Regions from separate parts of the Alteromonas sp. 5NW40-0090 genome, predicted to be linked through region 2. Evidence: predicted binding sites of a transcription regulator. Region 2 holds the regulator's gene; each other region holds the start of a gene.
The links. The regulator LexA, encoded in region 2, represses DNA repair genes until DNA is damaged. The targets are predictions, from matches to a motif close to TACTGTATNNNNATACAGTA.

Region 1 (5,681 bases), on a different contig from region 2:
CAGTGGACAGTGGTTTTTATTCTCCGTTTGCTCGTTTCCCTGAGTACTTTACTGCCGAGCAAAAGGCAGCGCTAGCAGAGCAAGGCAAAGCAGCAATAAACAGCAGCGTACTGCCTGCGTATCAAATGTTTTACGACTTCATGGTAGACGAATACATTCCTAATGCCCGTGAAGATATTGCCGCAAATAACTGGCCTGATGGCGTGGCGTATTACGCCAATAGAGCAAAGCATTACACCACCACAGATATGACGCCTCAGGAAATCCATGATTTAGGTTTGTCTGAAGTAAAACGCATTCGCGCGCAAATGCAGCAAATTGTGGATGAGCTTGGCTTTGATGGCGACATTAACGACTTCATTGCGTTTTTACGCGAAGACCCGCAATTCTATGCCACCAGCGCTGAAGATTTACTAAAAGAAGCGTCGTTTATTGCAAAGAAAATGGACGCAAAGCTTCCTTCGCTTTTTGAGTATCTGCCAAGAACGCCTTATGGCGTAGCGCCTGTACCAGACGCTATCGCGCCCAAATATACAACGGGCCGTTACATTCACCCTAGCCGCGATGACCAGCCAGGATATTACTGGGTAAACACTTATGCCCTTGATAAGCGCCCTTTGTATGCATTGCCTGCACTGACCTTGCACGAAGCAGTACCTGGCCACCACCTACAAATTTCATTGGCCGCAGAGCTTGAAGACTTGCCCATGGTACGCCGTAACACCTATATTTCAGCATTTGGTGAAGGCTGGGGACTGTATTCTGAGTTTTTAGGTATTGAAGCAGGTATTTATGAAACGCCGTACGACAACTTCGGTCGCTTAAGCTACGAAATGTGGCGTGCGTGTCGTTTGGTTGTTGATACCGGTATGCACACCATGGGCTGGAGCCGTCAACAAGCGGTGGATTACATGATGGAAAACACCGCGCTTTCAGAACACAACGTCAATACCGAAATAGACCGCTATATTTCTTGGCCAGCGCAAGCCTTGTCTTACAAGATAGGGGAAATCAAAATTAAAGGCCTTCGCAAGAAAGCAGAGACAGCGTTAGAAGAGCGTTTTGACGTGCGCAAATTCCACCGTGCCGTGTTAGAAAACGGCTCAGTTCCTCTTTTCATATTGGAGCAAAATATCAACACCTTTATAGAAGAACAAAAGGCACAATAAACATGATCGTTGCATTTGGTGTTATTGGATTACTTATCCTGTTTTTAATTTACTTTGTGCTGCGAGCGCAGAACTTACAGAAAGAACTGGCGCTGTTGCGCCACTCAAACAAACAGACCAGTAATAAGGTTACATATGCTTATCGCAATCTCGTTCTTGTTACTGATGCGCTGGAAAAAAACCTTACTGCGCGTATTGAAAGTGCCTATAAAAGCCGCCTTATCGACCAAAATCAATACAATGCGCTACATCCACTTATGCGCAACTTTTCAGCTATTGTCATGACCTGTTGTGAAAAAGGCATGTCATTTGAGGAATCACTGAATAAAGTGTTGCTTAATGAAGAAGTGACGCTTGAGGAAATTCGTGAAGTGGTGAAGGCTCTGCCTGGCAACGTTCGCATGGTGTGGGCAAAAAATACCGCAGATGGATTTATTGCTTTTTGTCAAACTGTTACAACAACAGTAAGTGGCACGACAGCAAAGGCTTCAAAAGAACCATCACCTGAAGAGTAACGTTCTACTCTACTCCCCTTGTTAGCGCTGAAGCAGCGCTAACTATATGACAGGGTCGCCCGCTTTGCTATGTAGTAAGGACAGCGACCCTAGTCCAAATCCCTACGCTTTTAAAAGTTTAATCTTTTTACCTTTCCAAACTAATCAGTAAGTTAGCGCTTAAAATAACAAGCCAAAAACCTTTTGTCTTGAAAAGGATCATTGCCGCACTATAATACTGTATAAAAATACAGTTTATTTTGAGTGCCATGAACAAATCGTTATCCGTGCTTAACAACCACCCGCATATTTGGCGGGCCAGAGATCAGAAACAAAGTGAAGCCAAGTTTTCGCTGGGCTTTCCACGTCTGGATAAAGCGCTTAACGGTGGCGTGGCTTCTACGGGGCTTGTACGTATTTCCTCACTGACCGGCGTGGGTGAGCTTTCACTCTTTAAACGAGTTATTTGCCAGCATCGTACGCACAAACTGGTGGTATTTATCAACCCTCCTGGGCTACTACAGTCGCCATGGTTAGAAAACTTAGGACTTAAAGCGCAACAAGTGCTGGTAGTAAAAACATGTTCTGAACAAGAGTCCTTGTGGGCAGCAGAGCAATGCTTAAAAAGTACGGCTTGCCATTGCGTGGTGCTGTGGAGTAATGCTGTAAATCAAAAAGAAGCACGCCGCCTACAGGTAGCGGCAACGCATAACGATGCGCTGTGCTTGCTGTATACTCAACCGCAGCAGCAGGCATCACAGTCAGGTTATCCGAAGGCCAACTTAAGTGATTCACAAGCCGCCCTTTCGAATCAAAGCGACAGTTCATTACCCATTACTTTAGATATCGCGCTAAAAGGTAAGCCCCACGCTTTGACGGTGAACATACGCAAGCAGCGTCATGGTTGGCCCAAAGATAACATTGTTATTTCCCATCGATGGACCCCGGACAATCAGGCCATAAAATGGGCCATGGCACACAACACGCTTTCCGATCAGGCATTACACTCTGTGAGCTAATGATGCTGTGGGCCTATATTTACTGCTATCAACTTACCCTAGACAGCCATATTAAAGCTGCTAAAACTAATCATGCCCACCGGCAAGCGCTTAAAAGCGATCGTAGAAACGCCCCTAGAAGCGAAGCTAACAAAAGTTCTTCGTCATTACCGTCAAATACTCCTGTTGCAGTTTACTGCAGTAAAACAAACAAAATTACCCAGTGTAATGATATTGCGAAAAAAGAAGGTATTGAAATTGGCCATGGGCTCGCTCAAGCGGCGGCGCTATGCCCCTACGTGCATATTCTGCCTTTCAGTGAAGAAGCCGAAAAGCATATGCTGACGCAGTTAGCCCATCGGCTTTATCCACTGGCTTCTGACATCGTATTAGACAACCACATTCACTCAAATAGTGTAAGCGGTCTAGCAGTAAGGCTAGATAACCTAACTCATTACTATGGCGGTCACACGCCACTGTGGAAAACTTTAACTCAAGCTCTGGCAGAAGCAGATATTCGCTATCATTTTGCTAGCGCATGGACAATTGAGGCCGCAAAAGTATTAGCGCTTCATAAACTTAATACCTACTTACATACGCCGGATGATATAAAAAAAGCCCTAAGTGCATGCCCGCTTTCTATTACGGCTCTATCACCTAAAGTCATTGACTCGCTGGCAAGGGTGGGCGTTTCCTGCGTAAAACAGCTGTTGGCAATGCCGGTACAAGAGCTGGGGCGGCGCTTCGACAATAACACTATTATGTATCTTACTGCGCTAAGGGGAGAAACCTTCCCGCGGGTTACATTATTTAGGCCTTTGGAGCACTTCGATAACTTTATCCTATTGCCTTTTGATGTTGAAAACACGCAGCATCTAACCCCTTTTGTCACCCAGCAGTTTGAGCATTTGTCTCACTATTTACGGGCCAGAAACCTATATACATCAAGCATCAGCGTTCATATTCATTTCAGAGAAGCTCCTGTAATGGATATTAATATTCAATCAGCGCTTCCTCAGTCCTCAGTACAAAGTTGGCTGCCCTTATTTAATCTTAAAACTGAGAATCTAGAGCTACCTGAACCAGCCACAGCCATTGCGCTTATCTGCCAGCAGTTTGAAGAAATGGATACGCAGAATGGCGATTTCTTTAGCGACAGGTTTAACGATATTGCGCAAAAGCAATTAATTGGGCGCTTAAACGCGAAGCTAGGCGATAACAGTACGTTTCAACCGCGAACTGCCGACAGCCACCAGTTTGAATATATGACGGTGACGGAGTCAAGCACTGGTGACTGCACCGGTAATTATGCTTATAGCAGCGACATTACGCCCACCTTTACCTTTGATACACCTAAGCCGCTTATTCAGGCGACCCAAATTTGCTTTGGCCCCGTGCGGTTACACAGCGAGTGGTGGCATGACAGCCCAACAAAACGAGATTATTTCATCGCCCAGACTGAGCAATGTGTAAGGCTTTTAGTATTTAAAGACGAAGAGAGCCGCTGGTGGGTACATGGCCTTTTTTGCTAGCCGAACGCGGTTAAAGAAAAAGTAGAGGTAAAAGCAATATCATGAAATACAGTGAGCTCTTTTGCCAAAGCAATTATAGCTTTCTTTGCGGTGCCTCTTCCCCCGCAGAGCTTGTTACCACGGCTTCTTTCCTTGGTTACGACGCGCTTGCCATTACCGATGAATGCTCAGTAGCGGGAGTGGTACGAGCTTTCGACGAAATTAAGCATCAGGGTCTACCGATTACGCTTATTGTGGGTAGTTACTTCGTATTTGATGACACTTTATCTTTTGTGCTGTTGTGCCCGAACAAAGCGGCCTATAGCGAACTGTGCCGAATTATTACAAACGCGAGGCGTCGCTCTGAGAAAGGTGAATATCAACTGGCCGAGTGGGACTTACGTACCATTCGCCATTGCAAATTCATTTGGTTACCAAGCGGCAAAGAAGCTAAAGACAAGCATTGGGCTGAATGGCTGCAAAAACACCCGAGCATTGATGCTTATATTGGCGCTCAGCGCCTATTAGACGGACGGGATCACCAGAGGTTTGCACACTACAACCATCTGCAGTCTGCCTACCCTTTTCCTGTTATTGCCTGTACGGGTGTACTAATGCATCACGCTGACAGACTGCCGCTTCAACATGTATTGCATGCCACACAACAACATACCAGCGTAGACAAAATAGGCCGGGAGGCGTTGAGTAATGCAGAGCGTAGTCTGCGCACCATACAAAAAATAAAGAAGCTTTACCCTGAGAAGTGGATCGCCAATACCAATGCTCTTGCCTCTGTATTCACGTTTTCCTTAGAAGAGCTGCGCTATCACTACCCTTCGGAGCTTGTACCTGAAGGGTATACGCCTACATCGTATTTACGGGAACGTGTAGAGGCCGGTATAAAAGTGCGTTTCCCTGAAGGTATAACCCCTGATATTCGCCAAATCATAGAAAAAGAACTGACGCTTATTGCCGAACAAGAGTATGAGTATTTCTTTTTAACCATCTATGACATTGTTCAGTTTGCCAAGCGACAACGCATTCTGTATCAAGGGCGCGGCTCTGCGGCCAACTCAGTAGTGTGCTATTGCTTGGAAATAACCGCAGTAGACCCTAGGCAAATAAGTGTGCTATTCGAACGCTTTATTTCCAAAGAGCGTAACGAACCGCCAGATATTGATGTGGATTTTGAGCATCAGCGTCGTGAAGAGATCATTCAATACATTTATCAAAAATACGGCCGAGAGAGAACCGCTATCGCGGCTACCGTTATTTGCTATCGCTTTAAATCGGCTTTTAAGGATGTGGGCAAGGCACTGGGCTTCAGCGAGTCACAGCTTGATTTTGTGGTAAAACAAATTAATCGACGGGACAGCGTTATTCCGTGGAAGTCCCAGCTGGCAGAGCTTGGGCTAAACTCTGAAGAGCCTAGGGTACAGCAGTTAATTACCCTTACCGAAGCTTTACTGGGCACGCCCCGACATTTGTCGCAACATGTAGGTGGTTTTG
Region 2 (5,681 bases):
AAACTTAGAGAACCACGCCACATGGTCGCTACCCAGTTAAACACTTTTACCCCAGTTGGCACCGAGATAAGCATGGTGGCAAACATGAAAAACATTTCCATGTACACCGGCATGCCCGTAGTAAACATATGGTGGGCCCACACGACAAAAGAGAGCAGGGCAATAGACGCCGTGGCGTACACCATAGACGCGTAACCAAACAGCTGCTTTCTAGAAAAGGTAGGAACAATTTGCGAGATAATGCCAAAAGCGGGCAAGATCATTATGTAAACTTCAGGGTGCCCGAAGAACCAGAAAATATGCTGGAACATAACCGGGTCGCCGCCACCAGCAGCATCAAAAAAGCTGGTGCCAAAGAACTTATCCGTTAACACCATGGTAACCGCACCGGCGAGCACTGGCATTACCGCAATCAGCAAGAACGCTGTGATAAGCCACGTCCATACAAACAGCGGCATTTTCATCCAGGTCATGCCTGGCGCACGCATATTAAAGATGGTCACAATCACGTTAATCGCACCCATAATGGATGAAATACCCATGATGTGAACAGAGAACACAAACAATGCTGTCGAATCGCCACTGTAAGTCGTTGAAAGGGGTGCGTAGAAAGTCCAACCAAAAGCAGGGCCGCCACCTTCCATAAAGAGCGAACTCAGTAGAATGAGAAAGGCACCAGGTAAAATCCAGAAGCTCCAGTTATTCATGCGCGGTAACGCCATGTCAGGGGCGCCAATCATCATTGGAATAAGCCAGTTTGCGAGCCCAGTAAAGGCAGGCATTACTGCACCAAATACCATGATAAGTCCGTGTACCGTGGTCATTTGGTTAAAGAAGTTTGGTTCTACAATTTGCAGACCAGGTTGGAATAGTTCAGCGCGGATCACCATGGCCATCGCACCACCAACTAAAAACATGATAAAGGCAAACCACAGGTAAAGTGTGCCTATGTCTTTATGGTTAGTAGTAAACAACCAGCGCGTTATCCCTTTAGGAATATGGTCGTGGTGTTCATGATCATCATGTAGGTGATCGCCACGTGCGTGACCGCTATGAGGCGCAGAGGTATCAGGCGAAATAACTTCAGTTGCTTTGCTCATTTTTCTGCTCCTAGTTTCCGTTTGCCACTGCATTGACGTCTTTGGCCTGCACCATGTCGCCAGTGTTATTGCCCCAGGCATTGCGCTCATAAGTCACTACCGCTGCAATTTCTTTAAGGCTTAGCATTTTGCTAAACGCCTGCATAGCCGTACCCGACTTACCGTGAAGTACAATATCAATGTGACCTTGCTGATCTTCTAACGCCATTTTGCTGCCCTTTAATGCTGGGAACACGCCAGGTAAACCTTCACCATTTGGCATATGGCAAGCTGCGCAGGTGGTGTTGTAAACACGCTCGCCAACTTTCATTAACTCATCCATCGACATGTTCATAGAAAGTAGGCGTTGCTCTTCTTCTTTCGCTTTGCGAACAATTTCTTCTTGTTCGCCCATCCATTTATCAAATTCCGCAGGCTCTTTAGCAATCACCACAACCGGCATATAGCCGTGGTCTTTTCCACAAAGCTCTGCGCACTGTCCGCGATAAATACCAGGCTCATTCACCTTGGCCCAAGACTCGTTAATAAAACCGGGGTTGGCATCTTTTTTCACAGCAAAATCAGGAACCCACCAAGAGTGGATCACGTCGTCTGAAGTAATAAGAAAGCGTACTTTTTTTCCAGTAGGAATAACCAATGGGCGGTCAACTTCCAGCAGGTAGTTATCTGTTTTCTGAAATTTGTTTTCTATTTGCTCGCGCTGAGTGGCGAGTAAAGAATAAAACTCTACGTCGCTATCCATGTACTTGTAATGCCATTTCCATTGAGAGCCTGTTACTAACACCGTCATGTCAGGCTCAGACGTGTCTTCCATAGCAATTAGGGTATTCGCTGCGGGTACCGCCATGAAAATAAGAATAAGGAAAGGAATAACGGTCCAAGCAATTTCAACCTTCACGTTCTCATGAAAATTTGCTGGCTTCGCGCCACGGGACTTTCTGTGCAGATACATCGAGGCAAACATAACCCCAAACACTACAACAGCAATGCCAACGCATATAAAAAACATCAGCATGTGGAGGTCGTAAACCTGACCACTGATGTCGGTGGCACCGCGTCTTAAATTAAGTGAAGAAGCCTCTTCACTGACTTCTTGGGCAAGAAGCAAAGGAGAAAAAAGCAAAAACGGTATTGTTGAACACCATTTTGCGAAAACGGTCGTTAGTTGTTTCACTCAGCACCTCCGTAATAGCAAGACCAAAAACGCTGATTATTTTGCGCGATGCCCTACCAAATGGTTTGCGAACGATTGACCCATCACCTCAACTTGTAAAACAAATTTAGAGTCATTGTTATTATTTTGTTAATCTCTGTCTAAGAATTGCGCAATAATGCCGTGCCGTCTAGTCTTTTCTGTTAAAAATTTAACGAAGCGTTCAATTTTTAATCATTTGCCGTGGCAGCCTTACGTTACATATTGGATGGAAAAAGAAATGAGCATGTACTAAGCGAGGATGAAATCAAACGCACATTTTGAACAACCCAAAGGTTCTATGAGCAATCATTTGACCATAAAATCAACAACTAATAGGTTGTAAATATTTATTTTCAAACAGACTTTAAAATAATGAATGCATATTCAGTAGTTCATTCACGGGCAAAATACGCTTAATACGTTTTCTGACAGTTTTGGTTGGGTTCATTTTTTAAAAGCGTGCTTGTACACCCTAACTCCAGAAAACTGGTAGAAATAAAGCAATAAAAGGCATAAAAAAAGCGGCTAGTGCGCCGCTTTTCGTTGAAGGTGTTAAAACCTTACATCCAGTCCGCGTTTCTTATAACGCCTACTGCGATCCCCTCAATAGCAAAAGGTTCGTTGGCTAGGTCTACTCGAATAGGTGCAAATTCTTCGTTTTCGGCATGAAGTAATACTTCACGACCACGTTTCTCTAAACGCTTTACCGTAACGTCTTCGTCTACACGTGCCACAACGACTTGGCCATTGTGAACATCGGTGGTGCGATGCACAGCAAGGAGGTCACCATCTAGAATACCTATGTCTTTCATACTCATGCCGTTAACACGCAGTAAAAAGTCTGCTTGAGGTTGAAACAGTGCAGGGTCTACCTTGTAGTGTGATTCTACATGCTCTTGCGCCAAAATTGGCTCACCCGCCGCCACACGTCCAATGAGAGGTAGGCCTTCTTCTTCAGGTACGTCATTTTCGAGGGGAATATTGAGTTTGATACCCCGAGAGGTACCCGGCAGAATTTCTATCACGCCTTTACGCGCCAAGGCTTTCAAATGTTCTTCTGCAGCGTTGGCAGAACGAAAACCAAGTTGACGAGCGATTTCCGCACGCGTGGGCGGCATCCCCGTTTCTTGCATGGTGGTTTTGATAAGTTCTAAAACTTCTGTTTGTCGAGCTGTGAGTGGGCGCATAAAAGACCTGTCTGTTCATACAGTTCCTGTAAGTATATACACCTAAAACTAAATAACAAGCACTTGCCGCGTCTTTTGCCATAAGCAATAGATAGCGACAAGTGTCTTACCTTTATTTCACAAGAAGGGCCATGTTCGGATTACCTATTTGAAGCTCTACTTCACCGGCATTGTTCTCTCGGGTATGCATACCATCGACATGATTAATGCCAATGGAAGGGCTACGCCAAATAACATGTCCTTTGTTATCTATTTCAGTGACTCGGTAAGCAACGTTGTCATAATAACCATACGATGAGTCATATTCTTCAGCTTGGTAAATGCCAAGTATTGATTGATTAGACGATGTCGTCGGAATAACGGCTATATTTTGAAGATTGAATGTAGGCGTTATGGCGTCCTTAAGTACCAAGGCGTCATTTGTTACGTCATAAATATTTATTCTATTGTAGTTTCTATCTAAGCATGCGAACTCAGAGGCGTCGTCGCCATCGGCATTAATTCTTATCAATTGACTACAAGAAACATCTAGTTCATTAAGTCCGACAAACTCGCCATCTCGCATTGTATAGAGCTTTAATGATTCATAGCCACTAACAGCAAAGAAGTGTTCACCATTATTGGTGAGCTCAGCGACAGCATCAATTGAAAACTCGTTGATGACAGAATCGATGAGGACTTGGTTTTCAATATCGAATGCTTTGAGTCGATTGTTTTCGACAATGACCGCATCAACAAAATTATCGTCATTAACGTCTACAGCTTCGATGAGTGAGACTTGGCTGTTTTGATTTTGGCTCAGCGACCACTGAATTGAGTTATCTGACAACTTAACTACGTTGAATGATGTATTGCTATTCAAAGCTCCTGTGAATAATTCACCCACGCCATCATTGTTATAGTCAGTAACAACGGGGCTGCTGTAGTCAAAAACATCGTCGCCGAGTTCGTCGCTAATGGTAACCTCATTATCCTTGTTAACTGACAGCACTTGAATTGATGTGTAGTAGTTAGTTGTCTCACTAACAAAGACAGCTCTTTCATCATTATCACCAAAAGGGGCCCAGCCGGCAGCAAAGTAATTAGAAGATTGTGCTTCAGTTCGTATATCTGATAAGACGTAGTCGCCCTCAGCATCTTGCTGTGCAACCTGAATTTCGCTGTCGCCGGTCCAGATAATTTCGTTTCGGCTATCGTTATTCAGGTCGCCGATTAAAAGCGACATACCGCTATACGTATCATGAATAACGCTCCATTGTTCCGAAATTTGACCACCTTCAAGCGTGAAAGCTTTCACCTCTCCCCACTGGCACTCAGAAATTACAAGCATTCCCTCATTTGAATGGTTATCTTTGCTATAGCTCAAATCGCAGATATCGTTATGCTCAGCTGTCGCCAAGTTACTTTTCGATACCGCTGAGTAGACTGAAATATTCTCCCAACGGTCGGCACCAATGATTTCATCGACACCGTCGTTATTCATGTCACCGACCGCGACGTAAGCGTCGCTAAACCCATTGCCAAAAAGCCATTGATTTGTGCCGCTATTAATATCGAAGACGTAACCATTGTTAGTCACCAACTCGATAGACGCGTCGTCATCTACATTACCAAAAGAAAGGGTTGATACACCATCGACATCGAACTGCTGTAACTTCTCACCAGTTGTTACATTATGAATGGAGATAGAAGTCGCATCGTAATAATGATCGCCGTGGAGGTATGCAATTTCTTCAATACCGTCGCTATCAATATCGTAGAACCATCCTGACGTAATTTTATCCTCTGCTACAAATACAGTTTCCGCGTTGTCGTTACGATCTTTTATAACTGACAAGCCTTGTTCAGTAAGGATATAGATTTCATCATTGCTATCACCGTCAGCATCCTGTGTATAAACGCCTTTAATTTCTCCTCTTGTAGGCAACTTGTAAGGGTACACATAGGTATTTTCTAGTTTATTTCCGTTTAACGAGAAGGCGCCCACATTTCGATGATTGACCGATATGAGTTCATTCACACCATTGGTTGAGGCAATCGCAAAACCTCTATTGTAAATCGGTGTTATTGAAGTTGTGCGGGCAAACGCCGGTGCTTTATCTGCATAAGCAGTTATTTCGACGGTTTGCAGGCTCTCATCGCCATCCAGACTCGCAAAGCTAAAGATATATGTTTGCGCATTGAACAGTTGACTGTCGG
Region 3 (5,681 bases), on a different contig from region 2:
TACCGCAGCACTTTCTAACACCACACCTGAAAAATTAACAACAGAGTTGAACAACGACCGTGAACTTAGTGATGCAGTAGAAGCTTGCTTTAACTGCTTTTACGACGCAAGAAGCGACTTTGAATTGGCTGACAATGTACACGCAGCCCTCAAGGCTGTAAGTAGTCAATTACCGCTTATCGGCATTACTAACGGTAATGTAAACGCAGAAAAAATAGGTATTGAAGGTTATTTTGGATCGATTCTTCACGCCAGTACAACACGACCGATGAAACCAGCCCGCGATATGTTCGATGAAGCGGCTGCACGTTTACAAATTGCGCCGAAGCATATTCTTCACGTGGGCGACAATATTATCAAGGATGTACAAGGAGCTATCAACGCTGGCTATCAAGCAGCATGGTTTGCCTGTAACAGGCCAATGATACTAGCCAATGAGCCCGTTAGCGTACTTCCCCACGTCGCACTAGACAACCTCAACGAGTTAACCCACTTCCTATGAATAATGGGGTCAGAGTCGGGACTCTGACCCCACAGCTTTAGTTGTCTTCTAGTACGTTTTGGCGCATGGATTCACAGGGGCTTTGACAAACCGGCCTCCCAACCACTTTAGCTGGAACACCCACCACAGTAACGTGAGCTGGAACGCTATTAAGTACAACGCTACCAGCACCTACTTTTGAGCCTTCACCTATCTCAATATTTCCGAGGATCTTGGCGCCAGCGCCAATTAACACGCCTTGGCGAATTTTAGGGTGACGGTCGCCCGACTCGTTACCGGTACCACCTAATGTAACGCTCTGCAAAATAGACACATTGTCTTCAACCACTGCGGTTTCACCCACTACAATGCCGGTTGCGTGGTCAAACATAACGCCTTTACCAATTCGTGCAGCAGGATGTATATCTACACCAAAACTCGCCGAGTTGCGGCTTTGCAAGAATAAAGCAAGCTGGTGACGACCGTGTACCCAGAGGTAATGCGCCATTCTATGCACCTGCACAGCATGGAAACCTTTGAAGTGAAGTAAGGGGGTTAGGTAATCGTTGACCGCCGCATCCCGCGCCTTAATCGCTAGAATGTCAGCAATAGCCGCTTCGCTGATGCCAGGTTCAAGTAAGTAAGCTTCATCGAAAACTTCACGAATGGCGAGCGCAGGCATGACGTCGTCTGCCATTTTGTTCGACAGAATAAAGCTTAGCGACGATTCAAAGTTGTGATGTGCAAGAACACTGGCATGCACATAGCTAGACAGCAAAGGCTCTTTTTCAGCAACAACTTGCGCTTCTTGTTTCAGCGTAGACCAAAAGTCGATGGGCGTAGTAAGTGCGGTCATGAGCAAGTCCCGTTTTATAAAAATGCTGTGTTCGATCAGAAAATTGGGTAAGCAATCTAACTTGTTCCTTGCTGGGCATATCTGTGCTGACAAAGGGAACGTGTAAAAGTTTACCTGAGTTTGATGTGATGCAATACCGATGTGATACCGACCAAGCGCATAATTCGATCAATTTATCGAATTAATTCGTTATAGCTAATAACCGTATCGTACATGTATACATCGTTAAAGCATCCTGTTCTCTCGCTGCGTCTAACTGAGTGCTTCCATTAATTTAATGGAACGTTCAGAGCGCTCGTATCTTTCATTAAGTAATGCTTTAAATCATGATTGCACACGAACGTATAATGCCGTTGAAGTTTATCTTCACTGAGAAAAACTGGACTGTATAAATTAACAGTCAGATGGCATAATAGCCCGCTGCTGAATGTATAACACTATCAACTAACAGGTACCACACTATGGATGTATCTCGACTGCTAGACGAGCTTAACGACAAACAGCGTGAAGCAGTAGCAGCCCCACTATCTAACGCCCTCGTTTTGGCTGGCGCCGGTAGTGGTAAGACCCGCGTATTAGTGCATCGCATTGCGTGGTTGATGGAAGTCGAAAGCATCGCCCCTTTTTCCATTTTGGCAGTGACTTTTACCAATAAAGCGGCCAAAGAGATGCGCGGCCGTATAGAATCTTTGATGGGTCGTAGCCTACACAATATGTGGATTGGTACCTTCCACGGGCTTGCGCATCGCCTGTTACGCGCACATCACGCTGAAGCCAACTTGCCTGAGAATTTTCAGATAATTGATTCCGATGATCAGTATCGACTTATTCGCCGCATTCTTAAGGCCATGAACCTGGACGAAAAGCATTGGGCCCCTCGTCAAATTCAGTGGTACATAAACGGCAATAAAGACGAAGGCTTGCGTCCTCAACATATCGAGACCCATGGCGATCATATTCAAAAGACCATGCGTGAAGTCTATGCGGCATATCAAGACGCTTGCGACCGTTCAGGCTTGGTAGATTTTGCTGAACTGTTGCTACGCGCACATGAATTATGGGCTAAAAACCCAGAAGTATTAGCCCACTATCAACGTCGTTTCCGTGCAGTGTTGGTAGATGAATTCCAAGATACCAACAATATCCAATATGCATGGCTTCGTATGCTGTGTAGTGGTGGTAATAATAACATTATGATTGTTGGCGACGACGATCAGTCTATTTACGGCTGGCGCGGTGCAAACGTAGATAATATTCAGCACTTCCTGAAAGACTTCAACGAACCTACTACTATTCGCCTGGAGCAGAATTACCGCTCAACCGGAAACATTCTTAAAGCGGCGAACACAGTTATCGACAATAATACGGGCCGTTTAGGGAAAGAGCTTTGGACGGAAGACGCCCAAGGCGAGCTTATTTCTGTATATGCGGGCTTCAACGAGCTAGATGAAGCGCGCTTTATTGTGTCTAAAATCAAAGATTGGCTAAACCAAGGCAACGCCCTTAGCGACACTGCCATTCTTTACAGGAACAACGCCCAGTCTCGAGTATTGGAAGAAGCCCTGCTACACGAAGGGCTGGCGTATCGCATATACGGCGGTCTGCGCTTCTTCGAACGCCAAGAAATTAAAGACGCGCTCGGCTATATGCGTATGGTAAGCCACCCACACGACGATGCAGCTTTCGAGCGTGTCGTAAACACCCCAAGTCGCGGTATTGGTGAGAAAACCTTATCGCAAGTGCGCGACACCGCGCGAATGCACAACTGTTCAATGTGGCAGGCGTGTCAGTTGCTCATTAACGAAGGTGGCTTTAAAGGCCGCGCGCTAAACGCTATGCAAAGCTTTGTGCTGCTTATTACTGAGCTAGAGCAATCCACGTTAGATGAGCCACTTGACCAACAAGCCGATAAAGCTATTCGCCAGTCTGGTCTGTACGCCATGTACCAAGCAGAGCGCGGAGAAAAAGCCCAAGCACGTCTAGAAAACTTAGAAGAATTGGTTACTGCATGTAAAACCTTTATCGTGCCTGAAGAAGCTGAAGAAATGTCGCCTCTGGCAGCCTTTTTAGCTCATGCGTCGCTGGAAGCGGGTGAAACACAGGCGGATAAAGACCAGGATGCCGTGCAGATGATGACCATTCACACCGCTAAAGGCCTTGAATTTCCACTGGTATTCTTAGCCGGTGTAGAAGAAGGCATGTTCCCTAGCCAAATGACTAACGACGAGCCAGGTCGAATGGAAGAGGAACGCAGACTTTGCTATGTTGGTATGACTAGAGCAATGCAAAAGTTGTATATTACTTATGCAGAAAGTCGTCGACTCTATGGCCAAGATAAGTATCATACTGCTTCTCGATTTATTCGCGAAATGCCTGCAGACTGCGTTGAAGAGGTTAGGCTGAAATCGACTATTTCGCGGCCCGTGCACAACCGCTTTAGCCAAGCGACGTCGCACGCCAGTTTTGAAGAAACGGGCTTTAGTTTAGGTGAGCGAGTTGTACATCGTAAATTCGGCGAAGGGATCGTGCTCAACTACGAAGGGAGTGGTGAGCACGGTCGCGTTCAAGTAAACTTCGACGAATTTGGCAGCAAATGGCTGGTACTTGCTTACGCTAAGCTGGAGAAAGCGTAACATCATCAATTGGCAAGGTAGCCTAAACCTAAGTTGGAATGTATGCAGCAACACGTGCTGATCATCGAAAATGGTGAAGGCAACCTTGAGCTCATAGCGAAATTAGTCCGCCGTGCGGGACTTACGCCCGTAGGCGCAACATCGCTGACCGAAGGTAAGGCCCGTTTTTCACAAGAGATGCCGGAAACCTTTCTGTGTGCTATTGTTGCATACTCGCTTCCCGATGCACCAAAAGGCGAAGCCATCGACTTTACGGTAGAGTCTTTCATTCCCACCATTGCTACAACAGAAAGTTTAGATAGCGCCATTCGCGATAAAGTCCTAGAACGTGACGTTGTCGATTACATTCCTAAAGAAAATTCACAGAACTACGACTACCTCAATCGTCTTATTAGCCGATTAGAAAAAAACAAGTCTACTGGCGTCGTCGTGGTAAGCACTAATCGTGTGTTGCGCTCAAAAACCGTTTCATTACTTCAGCGCCACAATTTTATTGCGTTTGAATGCTTAACGGCTACAGACGCTATGCAATGCTTGTCTGAACACAAAAACGTACGTCTTGTTATCACTGACAACACGTTGCCTGATATGACAGGCACGCACTTTGTCGCCAGTTTAAGAAAAGCCTTTTCTAAAGAGCAGCTGGCAATTATGGGCGTTGCTGGAGGCAAAGGCATGTTAATGTCTGCGCACTTCATTAAAAGTGGTGCAAATGACTTCTTGCGAGTGCCGTACTGCCATGAAGAGTTCTTGTGTCGCGTGATGCAGAACGTGGAATATATTGAGAGCGTTGAAGAAATTCGCCGTGTGGCCAATACCGACTATCTAACAGGTTTGCCTAACAGGCGCCACTTCTTCTACATGGTTACTGTGCAACACCATAACCTGTCTGAGGATCACGCTCTCGCCCTGATTGACCTAGACTTTTTCAAATCGATAAACGATACCCATGGCCATGACGCCGGTGACATTGTGCTTAAAGCCATGGCGGCCCTTATTGAGTTTTATTTTCCAGATGAAATTATTTCCCGCTTTGGTGGCGAAGAGTTTTGTATATACATGCCGTCAACACCACTTAAGGAAGCCTGTGAGCGTTTAGACGACTTCAGAAAAGTGGTGGAAGCGGAAATTATCCAGCTACCTAAAAGCGACATTAAAGTGACCTGCAGTATTGGGGTAAGTGGCGCGCACACTCAGCGCGTAGATAAGCTACTAAGCCTTGCCGATAAGCAGCTTTATGCCGCCAAAAATAGTGGGCGTAACCAAGTGAAGTGCGAACCACCTGATGTTCCTCAGCAAGAGCAAGCTTCACTGCTTTAGCTTGTCACTCAATCAACCCGCCGCTTAGCTGTCCGACGCTTAAAGCAAAATTTGCTGGCTACAAATTACTATCACAAAAAGCACGTAGCTTTCTTAAACGAGCGCTTTATGCCCGGCTTGTATCACGCTAGCTTGTGCGCAAAGCCCCTACTCCACCGCTAGCTTTCGCGCTTTACGCTGACTGCGGTAATTAACTAGCGAGTCGGCACTAAACAAGATAAGCGCAAGCCACACAAAGCCAAAGGTAACCAAACGCGACTCTTCAAGCGGTTCGCCGTAAAGGTAAACCGCCAGAATGAACATAAGCGTAGGGCCAATGTACTGAAAGAAGCCCAGCGTTGAATACATAATGCGCCTTGCTGCAGCGGTAAAACAAAGTAGAGGTGCGGTA

Region 1: the regulator LexA is predicted to act here: its motif matches at 1,900-1,919, upstream of AC27KT_RS09870 (recombinase RecA).
Region 3: the regulator LexA is predicted to act here: its motif matches at 1,720-1,739, upstream of uvrD (DNA helicase II).

The regions. Positions count from the first base shown of each region.
Region 1 covers NZ_BAAJLT010000006.1:294,930-300,610, forward strand. The annotation lists gene AC27KT_RS09860 (DUF885 domain-containing protein) at 1-1,169, shown strand, start outside; gene AC27KT_RS09865 (hypothetical protein) at 1,172-1,684, shown strand; gene AC27KT_RS09870 (recombinase RecA) at 1,933-2,682, shown strand; gene AC27KT_RS09875 (Y-family DNA polymerase) at 2,628-4,193, shown strand; gene AC27KT_RS09880 (error-prone DNA polymerase) at 4,235-5,681, shown strand, end outside.
Region 2 covers NZ_BAAJLT010000002.1:111,097-116,777, reverse strand. The annotation lists gene ctaD (cytochrome c oxidase subunit I) at 1-1,100, opposite strand, end outside; gene coxB (cytochrome c oxidase subunit II) at 1,111-2,274, opposite strand; gene lexA (transcriptional repressor LexA) at 2,856-3,482, opposite strand; gene AC27KT_RS02565 (hypothetical protein) at 3,595-5,681, opposite strand, start outside.
Region 3 covers NZ_BAAJLT010000006.1:164,885-170,565, forward strand. The annotation lists gene AC27KT_RS09280 (HAD-IA family hydrolase) at 1-502, shown strand, start outside; gene cysE (serine O-acetyltransferase) at 540-1,337, opposite strand; gene uvrD (DNA helicase II) at 1,799-3,970, shown strand; gene AC27KT_RS09295 (GGDEF domain-containing response regulator) at 4,013-5,290, shown strand; gene rarD (EamA family transporter RarD) at 5,438-5,681, opposite strand, start outside.